DNA from 2 places in the Novosphingobium decolorationis genome. Region 2 is predicted to be linked to the other one. Evidence: predicted binding sites of a transcription regulator. Region 2 holds the regulator's gene; the other holds the start of a gene.
What was found. The regulator LexA, encoded in region 2, represses DNA repair genes until DNA is damaged. The targets are predictions, from matches to a motif close to GTTCCNCNCTTGTTCT.

Region 1 (7,334 bases), 340 kb from region 2:
ATCCAGTGCTCAGCGCGGTCTTTGGCGGAGCCATGCTCGTTTTTGCAGGACTGGCCTTCGTTCTGTCCCGGCGCGGCGGCGAAGTCGCCAGCCCCGATTTTGCCCAGCCCGACTGGTCGGTGACGGTCGCCGCGATCGAGCGTCCGGACGTGGCCGTCGCGATTACCGACAGGGCCGGGCGGCTGACTTGCGCCAACACCATCTTTGAGAGCCAGTTCGGGGTCGCGAGCGCGCCGCCGATGCTAGCGCTCGATGCGGCCTCGCAGGAGCGCCTCGCCCAGGCGACGCGCATGGCCCTGCGCGACGGACAGGCCACGTGCGATGTCGCGGCCGAGGCCCCGGCTGGGCTCGGTGCTCCGCTCTGGACCGCGCAGCTGCGCCGGGCCGGGCGCGGTGACGATTTCCTGATCTGGACCTTCACGCCCCAGTCCGCGCCCGATCTTGTCGGAGGCTTCGCGCAGCATCTCGAAGGCGGCCTTGGCCGGGGGCTGGCACGGGGGGGAATCGCCGCCGCGCTGGTCGAGCCGGATGGCACGATCCGCGCGGCCAGCGCGCTCTTTGCCGAACAGGCGGCGGGCGATCCCGAGGCAAGCCTTGCCGGAACCGACTTCATCGAACTTCTCGCCCGTGACGAGAACGACACGATCAGCTGGGCCCGCAGCGAAAGCCATGGCGAGCCGATGGTTCTCTACGCCGTGCCGGTCGCCGATCCCGATACGCCCGACCCGCTCGACGAGACGACGACGCCGTCGCTGATGCTGGCGGTTCCCGCCTCGCAGGGGATCGGCGCGCGCGCCGGAGGCAGCGGGGCTTCACCGCACCTGGAAGCGCTTCTGGCGCAGCTTCCGCTGGGGCTTGCCATGGCGGATCGCGATGGCCGCCTGCTCTTTGCCAATTCGGCGTTCATGCGCGCGGCTGGCCGTGAGGGCGAGGACGCACCGACTTATCCCACCGACCTCGTCGTGCGCGAGGACAAGAGGGCGCTCTCCGAGGCGATCCGCCGCTTTGCGCAAGGTCCGTCCAGCGCAGGCGACATTGCCGTGCGCCTGTCCGCACAGGCGGAGGATCCGGTCTCGCTCAGCCTTGCCGGTGTGCGGGGGCTGGGCGATGCGGCGGTTCTCCTGGGGCTCACGGATACCTCGGAGGAAACCCGGCTCAAGCGCCAGGTCGCGCAGGCGACCAAGATGCAGGCCGTGGGCCAGTTGGCGGGCGGTGTTGCCCACGATTTCAATAACGTGCTGACCGCTATCCTGGGCACCTGCGATCTTATGCTGATGCGCCATACGCCCGGCGATTCCGACTACGACGACATCCAGCAGATCCGGGCCAATTCCAACCGGGCGGCCTCGCTGACGCGCCAGCTTCTTGCCTTCTCGCGCCAGCAGACGCTGCGCCCGGAAGTGCTCCAGCTGCCCGACGTGGTGGCCGACGTCTCGCAGATGCTGCGCCGCCTCATTGGTGAGAAGATCGAACTGGTGGTCAAGCACGACCGTGATCTGGGCCCCGTGCGCGCCGACCCCACGCAGTTGGAGCAGGTGATCGTCAACCTGTGCGTCAATGCGCGCGATGCGATGCAGGGGCGCGGCGATGGATCGGGCAAGCTCACCCTCTCCACCCGCAAGGTCCTGACAAGCGACGCGCGCACCTCGCGCAGCGAGATCATCCCGGCGGGTGACTACACCGCGCTTATTGTCGAGGATACGGGCGGCGGCATTCCGCCCGAGGTCATCGGCAAGATTTTCGAGCCGTTCTTCACCACCAAGGAGCAGGGCAAGGGCACCGGCCTTGGGCTCTCCACCGTCTATGGCATCGTCAAGCAGTCGGGCGGCTTCATCTTCGCCGAAAGCGAACCGGGCAAGGGCACGCGCTTCGTGGTCTACCTGCCCGTCTACCATCCCGCTCCGGGCGCGCAGGTGGAGGCCGACGCACCCGAAGCGCAGGCCGAGACCGAGCCGAGCCAGTGGGCCGGGGGCGGGCGCATCCTGCTCGTCGAGGACGAAGTGACCGTCCGGATCATCGCCGAGCGTGCGCTGGTGCGCCAGGGCTACGAAGTGACCTGCGCCGAGGATGGCGAGGACGGCCTTGCCAAGGTCGAGGACGTGATCGCGGCCGGGGGCGGATTTGACCTGGTCGTCTCCGACGTCGTCATGCCCAGCCTCGACGGACCCGGCATGGCGCGCGAGATCCGCGCCATCGTGCCGGGCATGCCGGTGCTGTTCATGTCCGGCTATGCCGAGGAGCAATTGCGCAAGGAAATCGGGCTCGCCAATGCCTGGTTCATGCCCAAGCCGTTTTCGGTGCAGCAGCTCTCCGAAAAGGTCGGTGAGGTTCTCGCCCGCACCGCAAAGTAGCGCCGACTCCGCGCGCCTCTGTTCGAAACTGTGGAAACGGACGGTTCGTGGATCCGTGTCGCTGTGGCCATGATGTGCGGGCCTTGGTGACCGGTGCTGGCGGGCTGTGAGTGGCGCAAGTGGGCGAAGGCGTACAGGCGATCATCCGAGGGTGGTGGAGGTGTGCGCCGCCGAAAAGTCCCCGTTTCGGAAGGTTTAGGAGCGGGGTTACGTGCGGCCAGAGCGTGCGTGCCTGCGCCATGTGGATGGTCGATGCGGCCCGCTGCACGCCCACCGGCAGGCGGTTAAAATTTGTTCAAATGCAGATGTTCTCATCTTGTTCGCGGAGAACAAATGGAATACATAGTCCTCGGTGACGTTGACCTTTCCGGTCAGCCCGGTAGCACAGGGGAAGTTTTATGGCTGCTCAGCTCAAGCTGATCCAGGAAGGCAAGGAAAAGGACGCGATGGACCGTCAGAAGGCGCTCGACGCGGCACTCGCACAGATCGACCGTGCGTTTGGCAAGGGCTCGGCTATGAAGCTGGGCTCGAAGGAAACGATGCAGGTCGAGGCGATCTCGACCGGCTCGCTGGGGCTCGACATCGCACTCGGCATCGGCGGCCTGCCCAAGGGCCGCGTGATCGAGGTGTACGGCCCGGAAAGCTCGGGCAAGACCACGCTCGCGCTGCACGTCATTGCCGAGGCGCAGAAGAATGGCGGCACGGCGGCGTTCGTCGATGCCGAGCACGCGCTTGATCCGGTCTACGCCAAGAAGCTGGGCGTGGACATCGATGAGCTGGTCGTTTCGCAGCCGGACACCGGTGAGCAGGCGCTGGAGATCACCGACACCCTGGTGCGCTCGAACGCGATCGACGTGCTGGTGGTAGACTCGGTCGCCGCGCTCGTTCCCCGCGCGGAAATCGAAGGCGAGATGGGCGACAGCCACGTCGGCCTCCAGGCCCGCCTGATGAGCCAGTCGCTGCGCAAGCTGACCGGCTCGATCAACCGTTCCAAGTGCATGGTGATCTTCATCAACCAGCTGCGCATGAAGATCGGTGTCATGTACGGCAACCCGGAGACGACGACGGGCGGTAACGCGCTCAAGTTCTACGCCTCGGTCCGTCTCGACATTCGTCGCACCGGCCAGATCAAGGATCGTGACGACATCATCGGCAACTCGACCCGCGTGAAGGTGGTGAAGAACAAGGTGGCCCCGCCCTTCAAGCAGGTCGAGTTCGACATCATGTACGGCGAGGGCATCTCCAAGATCGGCGAGATCCTCGATCTGGGCGTGAAGGCGGGTATCGTCGAGAAGTCGGGCTCGTGGTTCAGCTACGATTCGATCCGCATCGGCCAGGGCCGCGAGAACGCCAAGAATTTCCTTAAGGAGAACACGGAAGTCTGTGATCGGCTCGAGAAGGCGATCCGCGGCCAGCGCGAAGGCCTCTCCGAAGAGATGATGGTCGGCCCCTCGGCAGAAGACGAGGAATAAGGCTTCCCGTACCTTCGCCGCGAAGCGGTGGAAGGCATGATCAAAACGAAAAGAGCCCCGGCTGCAAAGTCGGGGCTCTTTTCGTTTTGCCGTGATCGGGCGGGACGAAGTTCGGGAATCGAGGAGCAAGAGAACAAGAAGGAATTCATCCAAGGGGCCATTGCCCCTTGACCCCGGAATGGGCGACCTCACCGCCTCCAGCCACGGTGGCGCGTCAAAGGTGAACTCGACAGGTCTGGGAGCCCGAGGGCAATGGCCCTCGGCAATCATCCCTTCACACCTTGTGGACCTGCCTCAGGAACTTCGATCCAGCAGGTCGAGGAAATTGCGGGCCGCCTCGCGTTCGGCCTCGTCCTTGAAGGCCACGTCGAGGTCGGGGGCCTGTCCGAACATGTGCATGAGCGCCCAGAGCGCGAAGCGGCGGCCGGGGTCTTTCTCCATGCCCAGGTCCACCTTCATCTTTTCCAGTCCGCTCTCGAGCGCGCCGGGGCTGATGGTGGTGGGATCGTCGGTGCCGAAGTAGCGGCGCAGTTGGTCGTTGAAGTCCATGGTGTGGGCTCGCGTGTCAGTCGTTGGAGGTCAAGACCTTTGCGAAGGCTTGTGTATCGGTATTGCCGCCCGAGAGGACGACGGCGGTCTGCGGGCCGACCTCGACTTTGCCCGCAAGGACGGCAGCCAGCGCGGCCGCGCCGCCCGGTTCGACGACGAGGCGGAGTTTCTCGAAGGCGAGGCGCTGGGCGCGGCGCACTTCGGCCGGGGTGACGGTCAGCCCGAAGGGGCAGTGCAGCGAGAGCACCGCGAAGTTGATGGGGTGCGTCGCGGGTGTCTGCAGCGCATCGCACGCCGTTGGCGGCGCGTCGGGCCCGACGGGCAGGATCTTTCCGGCGGCAAGGCTGCGGCAGACATCGTCCCAGCCTTCGGGCTCAACCGGGACGATGGCTGCGTCCGGGCAGGCAAGTGCAAGGCCCGCAGCCAGGCCGCCGCCGCCGCAAGGGGTGACGATCCGGTCGGGGCCCAGCCCGGTCATGTGTCCCATCTGCGCCGCGATCTCGATCCCGACCGAGCCCTGGCCCTCGATCACCCAGGGGTCGCCGAAGGGATGGACGAGCGTAGCCCCGCGCTCGGCGCAGAGTTTGCGGGCGACTTCGTCACGATTGACGCCGCCGGGGCGGTCGTAGAGCACCACCTCGGCGCCAAGTGCGCGCGTGTTGGCGAGCTTCACGGCGGGCGCATCGGTGGGCATGACGATGGTGGCGGCAATACCCAGCTTGCGCGCGGCCCAGGCGATGCCTTGCGCGTGGTTGCCGCTCGACACGGCAAGAACCCCGCGCGTGCGGGCCTCGGCGTCAAGATCGGTCAGCCGGTTCCAGGCGCCTCGAATCTTGAAGGCGCCGATGGGCTGCAGGCATTCGGCCTTGCACCAGATCGTGGTGCCTTCGATGTCGAGGGGGAGCAGGGGTGTCTCGGGCAGGATCTCGGCCACCTTGCGGGCGGCGAGTTCGACACCTTCGTGCGTCGGATGGCGTAGATGGGGCTCGGTCATGCCCCGTCTCATAACCTCAGCGCGTCAGCCGCACCAACTGGTAATAGCGCATGGGGCCATCCTGAATGCCACAGGCAAGCCCATGGGCATGGGCCAGGTCATGGGCAACATCGGGTAGCGCATGGCGCGGGCTGACATGGAACTTCATGAGCCAGGCCCGAAGCGCGCGCCGGGCGGGTTGGGGAAGGCCCGCCGCATCGCCAAAGTCGACAATATGGAGTGAGCCGCCCGGGGCGAGACAGGCGGCCGCGTGGGCCACGCAGGACTGCCAGTCCGGGATCATCGAGATCGCATAGGAAAGGACGATCCGGTCGAAGCCCTCCCGTCCAAACAGCGCGACGGGATCGAAAGTCGTCGCATCCCCGAGCGCCAGTTCGCCCTGACCGCCCAAGCGTTTGCGCGCGCTCTTGAGCATCTCGCGCGAGATATCGAGGCCGAACGGGCGGACACCGGGCCAGGCCTGAGTAATCTGGGCAAGGTTGCGCCCGGTTCCGCAGCCCAGTTCCAGGACGGCCATCCCGGGCTCCGCGTCCAGTTCGCGGATCAGCCGGTCGCGCCCGAACAGGTAGTACTTGCGCGTCAGGTCGTAGATCGGCCGCTGCCAGCGGTAGATCGTGTCCATCAGGCGCGCGTGATCGCGGGGCTGGCTGGCCATGGTCCTATCCCTTGCGCACGTAGAGGTGGACGCCGCCGTAGATCGAGGAGCGGTCCGCCTCGGTCGCGCGGCGCGATTCGTCCTCGCGGTAGTCCCAGCAATCGAGAATGGCGTCGGGCACCCGGCCCGGCAGCAGCGTGGGCTCGGCCGCGGTGCGGAAAAGGACGCGCGCGCCCGGCGCAGCGACGCGGGTCATCTCGTGCCACAGGTCGGTGAGCTGGGTGTCGCTCATCCAGTCCTGCGCATCGAGGAGGATGAAGCGGTCGAAGGCGCCATGATCGCTCGCGCGCACGGTCTCGGTGAAATTGGCATGTTCGACCTGCACCCGGTCCAGCCGGTCGCGGACAGCCTGGATATTGTCGCGCTGGAGGTAGGGCGGGAGCGGCGCCTCGCAGGTGCGGCCATAGCCACGCGAAAAGGCCTGCCAGGCAAAGTAGTTGTCGTTGACCGGAAAGCCGCAGGCGAGCTTTTCGAGGCGCGCGCGCAGGACATCGGCCATGCGCTGCTCGCCGCCCAGGGCGTCGTACTGGGCCGGCGGAATGCCAAGGCCGAAGAGCGAGGCGGGATGGTTGGTAAGCCAGCGCACGAGACGGCGCTCGAAGACGGGGGCGAAGCGCTCGTCGAACAGGCGGCGCTGTTCCTCGACGCTTTCCGCGCCCAGGATCTCGGCGGGATCGAGGCGATAGAGGCGCGCGATCATGTGCGCGGCTCCGATGAACCCGCCGAGCAGGCCCTGCTTGTAGATCCCGCGCGTGAAGGCGCGGATACGGCGGCGCCCGACAAGGTCACGCCCTTCCCAGTAGCGGCGCGTCGTCTCGTCGAGGTGCGGGGCGAGCCGTTCGCGGTAGATTGCGACATTGCCCGGATGGTCCGCCTCGGCGATGAACCGGCGCAGTTCGGCGTAGGTGGTGAGTTCGCGGATCGCGACGTGCTTCAGCTTGTTGAGCGCAACGTGCGCGGTGTTGAGGTCCACCACCGTTACCGAGGCCGGGTTTGCGGTGAGGTAGGACAGCGCGTTGCAGCCCCCGCTTGCAATGGTGAGGATGCGGCTGTCGCTCTCGAGCGCGAGCGCCTCCATGTCCGCGACCGGGTCCTCCCAGATCTGGGCGTAGACCAGCCCCTTGAAGGCGAGCGCGAAGGCCTTGTCGAGCAGCCTGGCCCCCGCGCGCGCTTCGCGGCGGACGACGGCGCCGTCGATCAGGTTGGCTTTCGTGGCGGTGGCGGGAGCGGTCATGCGGGAGGTCACGGGCAGGATGTCCTTTGCCGATGCGAGAATGTGTCGCGTCTCATGACCGCTGTGCCGCCTTCGCGTG
Region 2 (7,334 bases):
GGGGAGGGTGCTCGCGGTGGAGTCGCAATCGGCCCAATCGCGCCGCCGGTTGGTGGTCGCCACGCGCGACCAGGCAAGCGGGCGGGCTCTCAAGATCCGGCTCAACCTGCCGGATGAGCTGTCCGAGGGCGAATCTGTCCGATCGGCTGAGATCAGCGAGGGCAGTCTCATCGAGTTTGAGGCGAGGATCATGCCGCCGGCAGCGCCGCTGCTCCCGGGTGGTTATAATTTTGCAAGAACGGCCTGGTTTGCCGGACTTGCCGGTTCGGGAACGATCCTGAAGCCCGTCACCGTCCTGGAGCCAGCGGAAGGAGGGGAAGCGCCGTTGGCACGCGTTCGGCGCCGACTGGCCGCGCATGTTCGTGAGCAGGTTGATGAGCGGGCGAATGGCATTGCGGTGGCGCTCGTCACCGGGGATCGGGGAGGCATCACGGCCGACGATGCGCAGGCCATGCGCGATTCCGGCCTCGCGCATCTGTTGGCCATAAGCGGGCTCCACGAGACGGCCGTGATTGGCCTTATTTATTTCCTGTCCGTGCGCACGCTCGCCTTGTGGCCGGCCTTGGCACTGCGAGTACGGTTGCCGGTATTGGCCTCCGGGCTCGCTGCGCTGGGGGGGATTGGCTATACGCTGCTGACCGGCGCGCAGGTGCCGACGGTTCGTTCGTGTATCGCGGCGCTGCTCGTGCTTGGTGCCCTGGCGCTGGGGCGCGAAGCACTGTCCTTGCGAATTCTGGCAGTGGCGGCATTCGCCGTCATGCTTCTATGGCCTGAAGCCGTGGTGGGACCAAGCTTCCAGATGAGCTTTGCCGCTGTCCTTGCCATCGTGGCTTTGTCGACCTCTGCACCCGTGCGCAATTTCCTCGGTCCCCGCGAGGAGCCGGCCTGGATGCGCGGCGTGCGCTGGTTCGGCATGCTCATGCTGACCGGGCTGGTGATCGAGCTCGCCCTGATGCCGATTGCGCTGTTCCACTTTCACAAGGCCGGTCTCTACGGCTCCTTGGCCAATCTCGTCGCAATTCCGTTGACGACCTTTGTGATCATGCCCGGAGTGGTTCTGGCCCTGGCGGCCGATATCGTGTCCCTTGGTGCGCCGCTCTGGGCCGTCGTGGGATGGACCATCAATGCGGTGCTGGGACTGGCGCATTGGGTCTCGGCGCAGCCGGGGGCGGTGACGCTGGTGCCGGGCATGGGCGAGGTGGCCTTCACGTTGTTCCTTGCCGGAGGATTCTGGCTGGCCCTATTGGTCGGAAAGGCGCGTCTGCTGGGCGCTCTCCCCTGCGTCGCGGGCTCTCTTGTCCTCTATAATCAGGCACCGCCTGATCTGCTGATCGCCGGGGATGGCCGCAACGTAGGCGTTGTGGAGCGGACGGCCGGGCGTGATGCGCCAAGGCTGCTGCTGCTGCGCGACACGCGCAGTGACTATGTGCGTGACAATTTCCAGGAGAATGCGGGGCTGCGCGGGGAGGCGATCTACCTCCCCGATCATCCGGGCGCGCGCTGTAACGCCGATTTCTGTTCGATCACCTTGCAGATGCGGGAGCGTGCAGCGACCGTGTTGTTGTCGAGGAGCCGGGACATCGTACCCGAAAGAGAGCTCGCCGCCGCCTGCGACCGGGCTGACATCGTGATTTCGGATCGCTGGCTGCCGCGGGCATGCCGGCCGCGCTGGTTCAAGGCTGACCGGGGGACGCTCAGCCAGACGGGAGGCCTGAGCGTTGATCTGTCGCGCGGCGCGGTGCGCAATGTCGCGCAGGGGCAGGGCATGCATGGATGGTGGCGTGGACGGACAGGAGAGATGTCCTTGCAGGACCTCATCCCGCCCATGCCATCACCGTCGTCTCCGGATCGTTAGCGCGCGTGGCGCTGCGATCCGGTCGGCTCAGTGGAAGTAGCGACGCAGGAGGCCTGCGAGCTTGCCCTGCACCTTGATCTCGTCGGCCGCATAGATCTGCGGTTCATAGGCCGCGTTGGCCGGGTCGAGACGGATCATGCCGTTTTCACGGCGCAGGTACTTGAGCGTCGCTTCCTCGCCGCGCACGAGGGCGACCACGATTTCGCCATCGTTGGCGATCTCGGTGCGCTTCACGAGGGCAAAGTCGCCGTCGAGAATGCCCGCTTCGATCATCGAATCGCCGGAGACCTCCAGCGCATAGTGTTCACCCGCGCCCAGAAGCGCGGCGGGAACGGGCAGGATCGCCTGGTCCTCCAGCGCTTCGATCGGGACGCCCGCGGCGATGCGTCCGTGCAAGGGGATCTCGATCACATCGGGTGCCGATGCGGGAGTGGCGGCCTCGGGCTTTGTGAAAGGAATGACATTCGAGCCGGCCGCAGGGGCCGCCTGGCCGCCTTCGTCGGCGCGGCGCAGCACTTCGAGCGCGCGGGCGCGGTTGGGCAGGCGGCGAATGAAGCCGCGTTCCTCCAGCGCTGAAATCAGTCGGTGCACGCCCGACTTGGACTTGAGGTCCAGCGCGTCCTTCATTTCTTCGAAGCTGGGCGAAATGCCGGTTTCGTCAAGCCGGGTCTGGATGAACCGGAGCAATTCGTGCTGCTTGCGGGTCAACATGTTCGCTGCCTCTTTCCTGCGCGTGCCGCACACGGAAATTCGGCTTCCCGCGCATCAGCTGTTCTTCTGGATGTTCCACTTGTGAACATTTTGAGAACAATTAAGCAACAGAATTTCCCACGTCAAGCGATACCGCCGTTCTGGAGTATGTAGATGCGCACGTTTGCGCCAGACGGTGTTTCCGGTCCGTTCGCAGGACGCTCGATGAGCACGTTACTGCCCGCAAGAGCGCCCAGGGCCCCGCTGTCCTGAACCCGCACGGCGCGCACGCATTCCCCGTCCCAGGTGCCGCGCAGGAATTCGCGGCGTGCGCCGGTGGCCGGGAGGTCCCCGTCGAGGCGGGTGGTGACGACCATAGGAGCAGGATCGAGCGCGCCCATCAGCCGGCGCAGCAGCGGGAGCAGGAAATGGTAGCCCGTAACGAGTGCAGACACCGGATTTCCGGGCAGCCCGATGATGATCTGGCGGCGCTGCGAGCGGGGGCGGGTGGCGACGAGGAGCGGCTTGCCCGGCTTGATCGCGATGCGCCAGAAGTCGAGCTTCGCGCCCCAGGCTTCGAGCGCGGGGCGGATGAGGTCGTGGTCGCCAACGGACGCGCCGCCGCTGGTGACGATGACGTCGGCATGGGCGGCTTCGTCGAAGGCCCCCAGGAGCGCGTCGAGCGTATCTCCGACCGGGCCGATGCGGCGTGTCTGGACCGCGAGCCCGGCGACCATTGCCTCCAGCATGGCGCCATTGCTCGCCGGAATCTGGTGCGTGGCGCAGTTCTCCGGGTCGGAGGAGAGCTCATCGCCGCTGTCGATGATCGCGACTTCGGGCGCGCGGAAGACGGGTAGGTGCCTGTGCCCGGCCGAGACGGCGAGCGCGATCTGCGCAGGGCCGATGCGGGTTCCGGCGGGAAGGACTTCCTTTCCGGTCACGAAGTCCGAGCCGAGGCGGCGCACGTGGCGATCCTGCGGGCTGGGGCCTGAGCCGGTGAGCGCGAGTGCATCGTCGCTGCGCGTGAGATCTTCCTGCACGATCACGGCGGCGGCGTCGCAAGGCAGCAGCGCGCCGGTCGAGATGCGCACCGCGTCACCGCGCGCCATGGTGCCGGTGAAGGGGTGCCCGGCGGCACTCTCGCCCACGATGGTCCAGGGGCCGGCAAGATCGCCATCGGTGACCGCGTAGCCGTCCATGGCGGAAAGGTGCCCGGCGGGCTGGGTGCGGCGGGCGAGCAGCGGTTCTGCAAGATAGCGGCCGATGGCGCCTGTCATGTCGACATGCTCGCGGCGCATCGGATCGGCGAGAGCAAGGAGGCGGCGCTGTGCCTCTTCGAGCGGGATCGGGGGCGTCATGACGGGCGTGTCGGGAGAAGGCGCGGTGCTCATACCCAGCCTTCGGCCTTCCAGTGGCCCGACTTGCCGCCCTGCTTCTCGACGAGGCGGATATCCGAGATGACCATGCCCTTATCGAGCGCCTTGGCCATGTCGTAGATCGTGACAAGCGCGATCGAGACGGCGGTGATGGCCTCCATCTCGATGCCGGTCTTGCCGGTTATCGAGGCGGTCGCGGTGGCGCGGATGGAGCCGGTGAACTCTTCCTCTTTCTCGAAGGTGAAATCGAGGTTCACCGCATCGAGGGGGAGGGGGTGGCACATCGGGATGAGATCGGCGGTCTTCTTGGCCGCGAGGATGCCTGCGATGCGCGCCGTTCCCAGCACGTCGCCCTTGGGCGCATCGCCGGCGCGCACGGCGTCGAGCGCCTCGCGGGTCATGGTGATCGTGCCGCTGGCCACCGCGAGGCGGCGGGTTTCGGCCTTGGCGCCGACATCGACCATGCGCGCGGTGCCGTCCGTGTCGATATGGCTAAGCGATGAGCTCACGAGAGGGGTCCTTGGCGCAAGGGTAAATGACAGGGAGGGGACATCAGGTTGACACAGTTGACACAGTCCAGGGGGCCAACTGTCCGGCCCCCTTCCTGCGGCATCTCGGCAAGGGTCGGGAAGGAGGCGCGAAGGGGCGTCATTGCGTGAGATCCTTGCAGATCGCGGCGGTGTAGGACAGCCCCTTTTCGCGCTCTTCAGGCGCCGGTGAGAAGGCGCCGGGTCGCGGCCTCGACATCGGCCTCGCGCATCAGGCTTTCGCCGACCAGGAAGGTGCGCGCGCCGCAGGCCGAGAGGCGCACGAGGTCCTCGTGCCGGTTGATGCCGCTCTCGCTGACCAGGAGCGCGCCCTCGGGCGCAAGCGGGGCGAGCCGCTCGGTGATGCCGATGTCGGTGACAAAGCGCTTGAGGTCACGGTTGTTGACGCCAATAAGCCTTGATTTCAAACGACTTGCACGTTCCATCTCGGCTTCGTTGTGAACTTCGACAAGGCAGTCCATGCCGCGTTCGTGCGCGGCGGCCTCGATCTCGGCCATCTGCGTATCGTCCAGCGCGGCGACGATGATGAGGATCGCGTCGGCCCCGATCGCGCGGGCTTCGGCGACCTGCCAGGGGTCGATCATGAAGTCCTTGCGGATCACCGGCAGCGAAACCGCGGCGCGGGCCTCGACAAGGAAATCCTCATGCCCCTGAAAGTAGGGCGCGTCGGTCAGGATCGAGAGGCAGGCCGCGCCGCCCGCTTCATAGGCCTTCGCGTGTTCGGCGGGCCGGAAGTCGGGGCGGATGAGACCCTTGGAAGGGCTTGCCTTCTTGATCTCGGCGATGAGCGCGAAGCCACCTTGGGCCTTGGTACGCAGCGCGGCCTCGAAGCCGCGCGGCGCGCTCTGGAAGGAGGCCTGCGCGTCGAGTTCGTCCAGCGTCGAGAGGGTCTTGCGCACGGTCACTTCGCCGCGCTTGGTCTCGCAGATTTCGGTCAGCTTGTCGGACATGGGATTCCCTGTTGTCAGCCGCGCGGTTTGGTCGCGGCGATCCAGCAGTTGAGGAGGGCGTTGGCAAGGCCCTTGTCGATGGCCTCGGCGGCTTCCTCGACGCCTTCGGCCCAGCTCTCGACTTCGCCCGCGACCATCAGCGCGCCTGCTGCGTTGAGCAGCACGGCGTCGCGGTAGGCGCCGGGTTCACCCTGGAGCAGGTTCCGCAGGGCCTGCGCGTTGAAGGCCGGGTCTCCGCCGCGGATGGCTTCGACCGGGGCGCTCGACAGGCCAAGCTCGGCGGCGGTCACGCGCTTCATCGCGACGTCGCGGCCCGCAACGTCGGCGACTTCGTTGCCACCTGCCAGGCTGAGCTCGTCGAGGCCCTCGTCGCCCGAGACGACCATTGAGTGGACCGTGCCGAGCCGGGCCAGCGCCTCGGCGTAAATGGGGACATAGGCCGGACGGGCGATGCCGACCAGCTGGCGCGAGACGTTGGCCGGGTTGGCAAGCGGGCCCATCAGGTTGAAGATCGTGCGGCGCGCGATGGCCTTGCGGATCGGCATGATGCGGCCCATCGCGGGGTGGTGCTTGGCCGCAAAGAGAAAGCCGATGCCGATGTCCCGGAGGGTGTCCTCGGCGGTTTCCGCGGCGCGGTCGAGGTCGATGCCGAGTGCTTCGAGCGTGTCGGCCGCGCCCGCCTTGGAGCTGGCCGCCCGGTTGCCGTGCTTGGCGACCGGCACGTCGCAGGCCGCGACCACCAGGCTGACCGCGGTCGAGACATTGAGCGTGTGGTGCCCGTCGCCGCCCGTCCCGCACACATCGATGGCGTTCTCGGGCGCGTCGATGGGGATCATGCGTTCGCGCATGGCGCGCGCCGCGCCCGCGATCTCGCTCGCCGTCTCGCCGCGCTCGGAAAGGGCGATGAGGAAGTCCTTGACCACCTCATCGTCGACCTTGCCGTCGAGAATTGCGCCGAAGGCGTCGTGCGCCTCGTCCTCGGCAATGGCCCTGGCGGTATCGGGAAGCTGGGTGAGGGCGTTCACGCGCTCAGCCTTTCGGGAAGCTTTGCCTCGATCCCGCAGATCGTAAGGAAGTTCGCCAGCATCGCGTGGCCGTGCTCGGTGGCGATGGACTCGGGGTGGAACTGCACGCCGTGGATGGGCAGGCTTTCGTGCGCGAAGCCCATGACGTGGCCGTCCTCGGAGCGGCAGTTGACCTTGAGGCAGGCGGGAATGTCCTCGACGATCAGCGAGTGGTAGCGCGTCGCCGTGAAGGGCGAAGGGAGCCCCGCAAAGACGCCGGTGCCATCGTGCGTCATGGTCGAGGTCTTGCCGTGCATCAGACCGCCGCGCACGACCTTCCCGCCGAAGAACTGGCCGATCGACTGGTGGCCCAGGCACACGCCCAGCAGCGGCAGGCCCTTCTCGGCCGCCGCGCCGACGAGGTCGAGGCTGATGCCCGCCTCGTTCGGGGTGCAGGGGCCGGGCGAGACGAGGAAGCCCTTTGCGCCCGAGGCCAGCGCCTCTTCGACGGTGAGGCTGTCGTTGCGCACCACCTTCACCTCGGCACCCAGTTCCATGACGTAGTGGACCAGGTTCCAGGTGAAGCTGTCGTAATTGTCGATGACGAGGATCATGGGTTTGCCTTCTGGCCTTGCGCCGGTGCGCCTTGCATCTGTGTGTCTTGCGCCTTCGCGCGTTTCTCGACGACGATCAAGGGGCCAAGCTCGGGTCCGGTGTCGAGCCGGCCATGCTCGGGGTCCCACAAGGAGGAGACCGAGCCGTCGAGGAAGAGCGCGTTGGCGCAGTGCAGGTCGTCGCGGAAATAGCGGGCGAGCTTGCCGAAGGAGACGGGCTCCTCGGCGATCACGAAGTGCGCGCGGCCCGTCGCATCGACGCCCACGCCGTTGCGCAGCTTGTGCGAGGTGCCGTCG

Region 1: a site for LexA is predicted at 2,659-2,674, ahead of recA (recombinase RecA). Genes of this name have one in related genera too.

Annotation. Positions count from the first base shown of each region.
Region 1 is NZ_CP054856.1:970,249-977,582, reverse strand. Features, by position in the region: gene HT578_RS04505 (hybrid sensor histidine kinase/response regulator) at 1-2,351, shown strand, start outside; gene recA (recombinase RecA) at 2,750-3,823, shown strand; gene HT578_RS04495 (hypothetical protein) at 4,118-4,372, opposite strand; gene HT578_RS04490 (threonine ammonia-lyase) at 4,389-5,366, opposite strand; gene HT578_RS04485 (class I SAM-dependent methyltransferase) at 5,383-6,021, opposite strand; gene HT578_RS04480 (BtaA family protein) at 6,026-7,255, opposite strand.
Region 2 is NZ_CP054856.1:629,170-636,503, reverse strand. Features, by position in the region: gene HT578_RS02875 (ComEC/Rec2 family competence protein) at 1-1,855, shown strand, start outside; gene lexA (transcriptional repressor LexA) at 1,883-2,566, opposite strand; gene HT578_RS02865 (molybdopterin molybdotransferase MoeA) at 2,689-3,936, opposite strand; gene moaC (cyclic pyranopterin monophosphate synthase MoaC) at 3,933-4,430, opposite strand; gene trpC (indole-3-glycerol phosphate synthase TrpC) at 4,628-5,419, opposite strand; gene trpD (anthranilate phosphoribosyltransferase) at 5,434-6,444, opposite strand; gene HT578_RS02845 (anthranilate synthase component II) at 6,441-7,037, opposite strand; gene HT578_RS02840 (phosphodiester glycosidase family protein) at 7,034-7,334, opposite strand, start outside.